DNA from 2 places in the Streptomyces sp. NPDC055506 genome. Region 1 is predicted to be linked to the other one. Evidence: riboswitches for the same ligand, from Rfam matches in the RefSeq annotation. Region 1 holds a riboswitch; the other holds the start of a gene.
The links. A riboswitch is a leader RNA that binds a small molecule or an ion and turns the genes downstream of it on or off. The one in region 1 is predicted to bind ZMP and ZTP.
Positions count from the first base shown of each region.

Region 2: it holds a riboswitch for ZMP and ZTP, as region 1 does, so the genes downstream of both, ACWIF2_RS08475 (bifunctional 5,10-methylenetetrahydrofolate dehydrogenase/5,10-methenyltetrahydrofolate cyclohydrolase) here and ACWIF2_RS11090 (glycine hydroxymethyltransferase) in region 1, are expected to answer to the same signal.

Region 1 is NZ_JBSHKH010000021.1:34,358-37,724, forward strand. It holds gene ACWIF2_RS11080 (hypothetical protein) at 103-465, shown strand; gene ACWIF2_RS11085 (glutathionylspermidine synthase family protein) at 480-1,661, shown strand; ZMP/ZTP riboswitch at 1,773-1,858, shown strand; gene ACWIF2_RS11090 (glycine hydroxymethyltransferase) at 1,858-3,336, shown strand.
Region 2 is NZ_JBSHKH010000014.1:73,835-77,201, reverse strand. It holds partial or broken gene ACWIF2_RS08480 (dienelactone hydrolase family protein) at 156-275, opposite strand; gene ACWIF2_RS08475 (bifunctional 5,10-methylenetetrahydrofolate dehydrogenase/5,10-methenyltetrahydrofolate cyclohydrolase) at 723-1,589, opposite strand; ZMP/ZTP riboswitch at 1,612-1,697, opposite strand; gene ACWIF2_RS08470 (TauD/TfdA dioxygenase family protein) at 2,165-3,130, opposite strand; gene ACWIF2_RS08465 (putative leader peptide) at 3,286-3,339, opposite strand.

The DNA of each region.
Region 1 (3,367 bases):
TCTCACCGCTCTCTAGGCTGACCGCTCGGCAGTACACGGCGAGGCACCCGAAGCGGTACCCGGCGCCGTACACGACACGAAGAACACGGGGGAGAGACGAACATGGCCGAAACACGTCGACGGCTGCGCTCCAGCACGGTGGTGCTGGGCGGCATGGGTGTCCTCGCGGCGGCCCTCTCCGCCTGCGGCTCCGACCCGGACCGCCGCTGTGTGGACCGGGACAGCTACGACTACATCAACGGCTACAAGATCGTCGCCGACAAGAACTGCAACTCCGGCTCCTCGTCCGGCTCCTCCTACGGCAAGGGCCGCAAGAAGACCGGAAAGTCCAAGACCACGGACGCCGACTGGTACTACGACGCCGACATCAGCGCCGGCTACGCCGACAACGGCACCTTCAGCCGCAGCGAGGCCGTCGACCGGGGCGGCTTCGGCTGCTCGGGCTCCGGCAGCGGCGGCGGCTGAGCGGGCCCGGGCAGATGGAACGCCGCACCATGGAGCCCCGCCCCGGCTGGCAGCAGACCGTCGAGGAACAGGGCCTGATCTACCCCCTCACCCGCTACCCCGACGACTCCCTGCGCCCCTACTGGGACGAAAGCGCGTACTACGTCTTCACCCTTCCGGAGATCGAGGCACTGGAAGAGGTCGTCGAGGAACTCCACCGCATGTGCTTGGCGGCGGCCGCCCACATCGTCGCCGAGGACCGTTTCGCCGACCTGGGCATCACCGACCCCCGCATCGCCCGGGCGGTCGCCGAGTCCTGGCACCGCCGCGCCGAACTCCCCTCCCTCTACGGCCGTTTCGATCTCCGCTACGACGGGACCGGCCCGGCCAAGCTCCTGGAGTACAACGCCGACACCCCCACCTCACTGGTCGAGGCCGCGTCCCCCCAGTGGTTCTGGATGGAGGAGCGCTTCCCCGGCGCCGACCAGTGGAACTCCCTCCACGAACGCCTCATCGACGCCTGGAAGAAGCAGGCCGCCCTCCTCCCGCCGGGCAGCCCCCTGTACTTCGCGTACTCCTCCGCCGACGAACTCGGCGAGGACATGATGACGGTCGCCTACCTCAAGGAGACGGCCGAGCAGGCGGGCCTGGCGACCGACTGGATCGCCATGGAGGAGATCGGCTGGGACCGCCTCTCCGGCCGCTTCGTCGACAACCGCCTCCGCTTCATCCGCAGCGCCTTCAAGCTCTACCCCTGGGAGTGGCTCACCACCGACCGCTTCGCCGACCATGTCCTGGACACCCTCGACAACGGCGGCGGGACGGGCTCCACGCTGTGGATCGAACCGGCCTGGAAGATGCTCCTCAGCAACAAGGCCCTGCTCGCCATCCTCTGGGAGCTGTATCCGGACCACCCGAACCTCCTGCCGGCCCACCTGGACGGCCCCCGCGACCTGTCCACCACGGGCTGGGTGGCCAAGCCCCTCCTCGGCCGCGAGGGCGCGGGCGTCACGATCCACGACCCGGGCACCGCCCCCACCCTCCGCGACGAACCCTGCGTCTACCAGCAGCTTGCCCCCCTGCCCGACTTCGACGGCAACAGGGTGGTCCTCGGCGCCTGGGTGGTGGAAAACGAGTCGGCGGGCCTGGGCATCAGAGAGTCCTCGGGCTTGATCACAGACGAGTACGCCCGATTCTTGCCCCACGTGATCCTTTAGTGACCGTGCTTTTCAGGGGCGCGGGGAACTGCGCGACCAGCCCCCACGCACCCGCACCCGGCAATGCTCACCCACCCGGCAGACGCTTCCCCGACCCAACCGGTAGGCTGATCGCCGGGCCGTGACTGGCGCGCTGGGATGGACAAACCATCGGGGAGCGGCCCGAACGACAAGAGCCGTGCGCCTGGGCCGTACCGTGAACGCTGAACGCAACGTCCGGAGGTCCCCCATGCCCGAGCAGCTCACCCCCGCTTCCACCGCCTACCGCGCCGCGCTGGACGTCATCCGCGCCGTGGAACCCCGCGTGGCGGACGCCATCGGCCAGGAGGTCGCCGACCAGCGCGAGATGCTCAAGCTGATCGCCTCCGAGAACTACGCCTCCCCGGCCACGCTCCTGACCATGGGCAACTGGTTCAGCGACAAGTACGCCGAGGGCACCATCGGCCGCCGCTTCTACGCCGGCTGCCGCAACGTCGACACCGTCGAGTCCCTGGCCGCCGAGCACGCCAAGGAGCTATTCGGCGCCCGGCACGCCTACGTCCAGCCGCACTCCGGCATCGACGCCAACCTCGTCGCCTTCTGGGCCGTCCTCGGCGCCCGCGTCGAGGTGCCCTTCCTGGAGAAGACCGGCGTACGCCAGATCAACGACCTGACCGAGGCCGACTGGTCCGAGCTGCGCCAGGCCTTCGGCAACCAGCGCATGCTGGGCATGTCCCTGGACGCCGGCGGCCACCTCACCCACGGCTTCCGCCCGAACATCTCCGGCAAGATGTTCGACCAGCGCTCCTACGGCACCGACCCGGCCACCGGCCTGGTCGACTACGAGGCCCTGCGCGCCCAGGCCCGCGAGTTCAAGCCGCTGATCATCGTCGCGGGCTACTCGGCCTACCCCCGCCTGGTGAACTTCCGGATCATGCGCGAGATCGCCGACGAAGTCGGCGCCACGCTCATGGTCGACATGGCGCACTTCGCCGGCCTGGTCGCGGGCAAGGTCCTGACCGGCGACTTCGACCCGGTCCCGCACGCCCAGATCGTGACGACGACCACTCACAAGTCGCTGCGCGGCCCCCGCGGCGGCATGGTCCTGTGCGACGACACCCTGAAGGACCAGGTCGACCGCGGCTGCCCGATGGTCCTCGGCGGTCCGCTCCCGCACGTGATGGCCGCCAAGGCCGTCGCCCTCGCGGAGGCCCGCCAGGAGTCCTTCCGTGACTACGCCCAGCGCATCGTCGACAACTCCCGCGCCCTCGCCGAGGGCCTGATGCGGCGCGGCGCGACGCTGGTGACGGGCGGCACGGACAACCACCTCAACCTGATCGACGTCGCCTCCTCCTACGGCCTCACCGGCCGCCAGGCCGAGGCCGCCCTGCTCGACTCGGGCATCGTCACCAACCGCAACGCGATCCCCGCTGACCCGAACGGCGCCTGGTACACCTCCGGCATCCGCATCGGCACCCCGGCCCTGACCACCCGCGGACTGGGCACGGCGGAGATGGACGAGGTCGCCGGCCTCATCGACCGCGTCCTCACCGGCACGGAAGCGGGCACCACCAAGTCGGGCGCCCCCTCCAAGGCCCAGCACGTCCTCGACGCGAAGATCGCCGACGAGATCTCCCAGCGGGCGACGGACCTGGTCGCGGGCTTCCCCCTGTACCCGGAGATCGACCTCGGCTGACGAACGCCCCATAAGGGGCGCGGGGAACTGC
Region 2 (3,367 bases), on a different contig from region 1:
TCCGCCGCCGTTGCCTGCACCTCCCCACGAGACGGGCCCGGGCGGCAGGCCGATCCCAGCTGCTGTCCGCGTCGAGGCTGAGACCCCTGGAGCCGGTGGGGCCTGGTCCGCGGTCCGGAAATCGCGGTTGCCGACCAGATCACTCTGCTGCGTGTCAGGCGTTCGGCGAGCAGGTCGACGATGTCGTGCCACGCTCGCTGCGCGTGCCGTGGGTGGTAGCCAACGCCGGGGACCACGGGGTGGTCGACCGGCGGGTGGTGGAAGGCGTGCCATGCGCTGCATACGCACGGCCAACTCGTCTCCGAGGCGCCACATTTGGTTACCCCAGCCGCCCGCCACCTCGCGGATGGCCAGCCCTGCAAGGTCTGGATGTTGCTCCTGCAGCAGGTCGCGGACCAGGTCTGCGGTGATCTCGATCTCGGTGTCGGTCATGCGAAGTCACAGTACTGAGGCGGCAGGCGGAGCGGCTCTCGCTCTCCGGAACGTCTCGCTGTGATTCCTCTGGCATCACCAATTCGGTTTCAGAGAGCTGCAGATCAGAGGCTTTGGGACGGAGCGAACCCAAAGTTCAGAGAAGCCTGCATCCGCTGCCCGATGCTCCACGTCAAGCCCAAGATGCTCGCCCGGCCTGACCCTCACCTTCCTCCGCGCCAAGCGCGACGAGACCCAACGCCGAGCCCAGCGACCATCCGTCCACCTCGGCACCCCCGGCGGCGCTGAGGTCAGGGTTGCTGGATTCCGAGCTGATTTGCGGCGGCGTCCACGGTCTGTGCGAGCAGAACGGCGATGGTCATAGGCCCGACGCCGCCAGGCACCGGGGTGATCAGACGGGCGCGGGTGAGGGCGGTGTCGAAGTCCACGTCGCCGACGTTGCCCGGGTTGTATCCGGCATCGATCACGACCGCGCCGGGCTTGATGTCCTCACCCCGGATCAGCCGGGGTCGTCCGACGGCCGCTACCACGACGTCCGCTTCCCTGACGATCGCCGACAGGTCCGCCGTGTGCGAGTGGCAGTAGGTCACCGTTGCGTCCTTGGCGAGGAGGAGCATCCCCACCGGTTTACCGAGGATGGCGCTGCGGCCCACCACGACAGCGTGCTTGCCGGCGAGGTCGACGTCGTACGCCTCCAGCAGTCGCATGATCCCTGCCGGCGTGCAGGACACGAAGCCCGGCAGGCCAAAACTCATCGCGGCGAAGGAGCGCGTCGTGACCCCGTCGACATCCTTCTCCGGGGCGATGGCCTCGAACGCCGCGCGCTCGTCGATGTGCGGGCCGCAAGGATGCTGGAGCAGGATGCCGTGCACCTCCGGATCGGCGGACAGGCCGACGAGGGTGTCGATCAGCTCAACGGTCGTGGTGGCGGCCGGCAGACCGATATGGCGAGACTGGATACCTGCCTTTGCGCACCTCGCCCGCTTCATGCGGACGTACGTGACCGACGCGGGGTCCTCTCCCACCAATACGGTCGCCAGACACGGGGCAGTACCCGTGCTCTGCGAAATCTCCGCCGCCTTGACAGCAGCCTCTTCGACGATGCGCTCGGCAAGGCTGGTGCCGTTCATGAGCTGGGCCGTCTGAGTCGCGGACACGGTTGTCCTCCAGGCGTTGCTGATCACTCGCCCAGGCGCACGGCAACGACGTCTCGTCAGACCGCTCCCCGGTGGTGCTCCACCTCAGCGCCAGTCACGGCCCGCACCGCACTGTAGTCGACCAGTTACTTCCAAAGCGCCGCACCCTCATTCCTGACGCGCCCACGACCCGTGGGCGTTCATCGACCATCCGGGTCCCCATCCCCATCAGCTCGGAGGCACTTTGACGAGTCACATACCCCTCTTCATCGGCCGCCGCATCGAGGCGCACGCCTGCGACCCGGCGAACACCCCCGTTCCACTCGTCGCCGGCGCCCGCCGGGGCCTCGGCGCCATCCGCACCCGCCGGCACCACGCCACCGGAGACGTCCCACCCCAGCGACCGCGCCTCGCACCCACCACCCGCGCCGGCCCGCCGACCACCATGACTGCCCGCACCGCCCGACAGCGCTCCGAGCACGTCGGTGGCCGGACCCGATGGTCCGGCCACCGACGGGAGAGAGGCCGACCACCCCGCCGATGGTGCCGGGGCCCGATGTCGAGGCTGGCATTGTCCAGGTCGAGGGTGCGGACCGTCAGGCGCTGACCACGACCCGGTGGTCCGCCGTGAACGGCTTGCCGGAGACCAGCTCCGACTCACGCCCGTCAGGGCCCACCGGAACTTCGCCGACCAACGTGACGCGGTGCAGCCGCCGTTCCACCTGGAGATGGTCCAGGTCACTCGGGGCGAGGTGGGCGGTGGCACGGTTGTCCCAGAACGCCACGCTGCCCGGCTCCCAGCGGAAGCGCACCGTGTACTCGGGCCGGGTCAGTTGCTCGTAGAGCAGTTCCAGCAGCTTGCGGCTCTCGCGCGGGGTCACATCCAGGATGTGGCTGACGAAGCCGGGGCTCACGAACAGCGCCCGCTCGCCGGTCTCCGGGTGGACGCGCACCACGGGATGGTGGGCGACCAGCAGGTTGTCGTTGACCCGGCGGGCATAGCCGCTGTCGCCCACGAGCTTGTCGTCGGCGCCGTAGCGGTGCTCGGCGCGCAGCCCGTCGATGAAGGCGCGGACCGGGGCGGACAGTCCTTCGTACGCCGCGACGGTGTTGGTCCAGGTCGTGTCGCCGCCGTGCTCGGGGACGGTCTCCGCGCGCAGGATCGAGGCGGCCGGAGGGTTCACAGCCGGGGTGACGTCGGTGTGCCAGCCTCCGAAGTAGCTGTAGTTGCGGCTGGTCCGCTGCTGCTTGAACCCCTCCCCGTAACGCTGCTCGTAGCGGCGCGGGTCGATGGTGAAGATCTGCGGGAATTCCTCAGGCGGGGCGTCGTCATGTGGGTGGGCGTAGGTCAACTCGCCGAAGTGGCGGGCGAAGGCGATCTGCGAGGCGTGGTCGAGCTGCTGGCCGTGGAAGAAGACAACCTTCCAGCGGTGCAGGGCCTCACGGATCCGCCGCACTTCCTCGGGCGACAGCGGCCGCGAGATGTCGACGCCGGTGATGTCGGCGCCGATGTGGCCTGCGACGGGGTGGACGGTGAGCGTGGCTTCGGCGGGGACGGGCATGGTGTGATCTCCCGTGTGTCGTGACCGCTCGTACGGTCTTGGGAATGCGGGAAGGCATGGGAAAAGCCCGAAAGAACGAGAAGAATCCGAACGAATTCGAGGAAAGCGCTGAACCGCGGCGCCGACCGCAACGCGAGGTGCGGCAGCCGGAGCCGTCAGACGCTACAGATGGCGCTGGCGACGCGCCGCAGATCCACGTGGAGACGCATGGCGAGGCGCGAGGCCCGGAAGGCAACG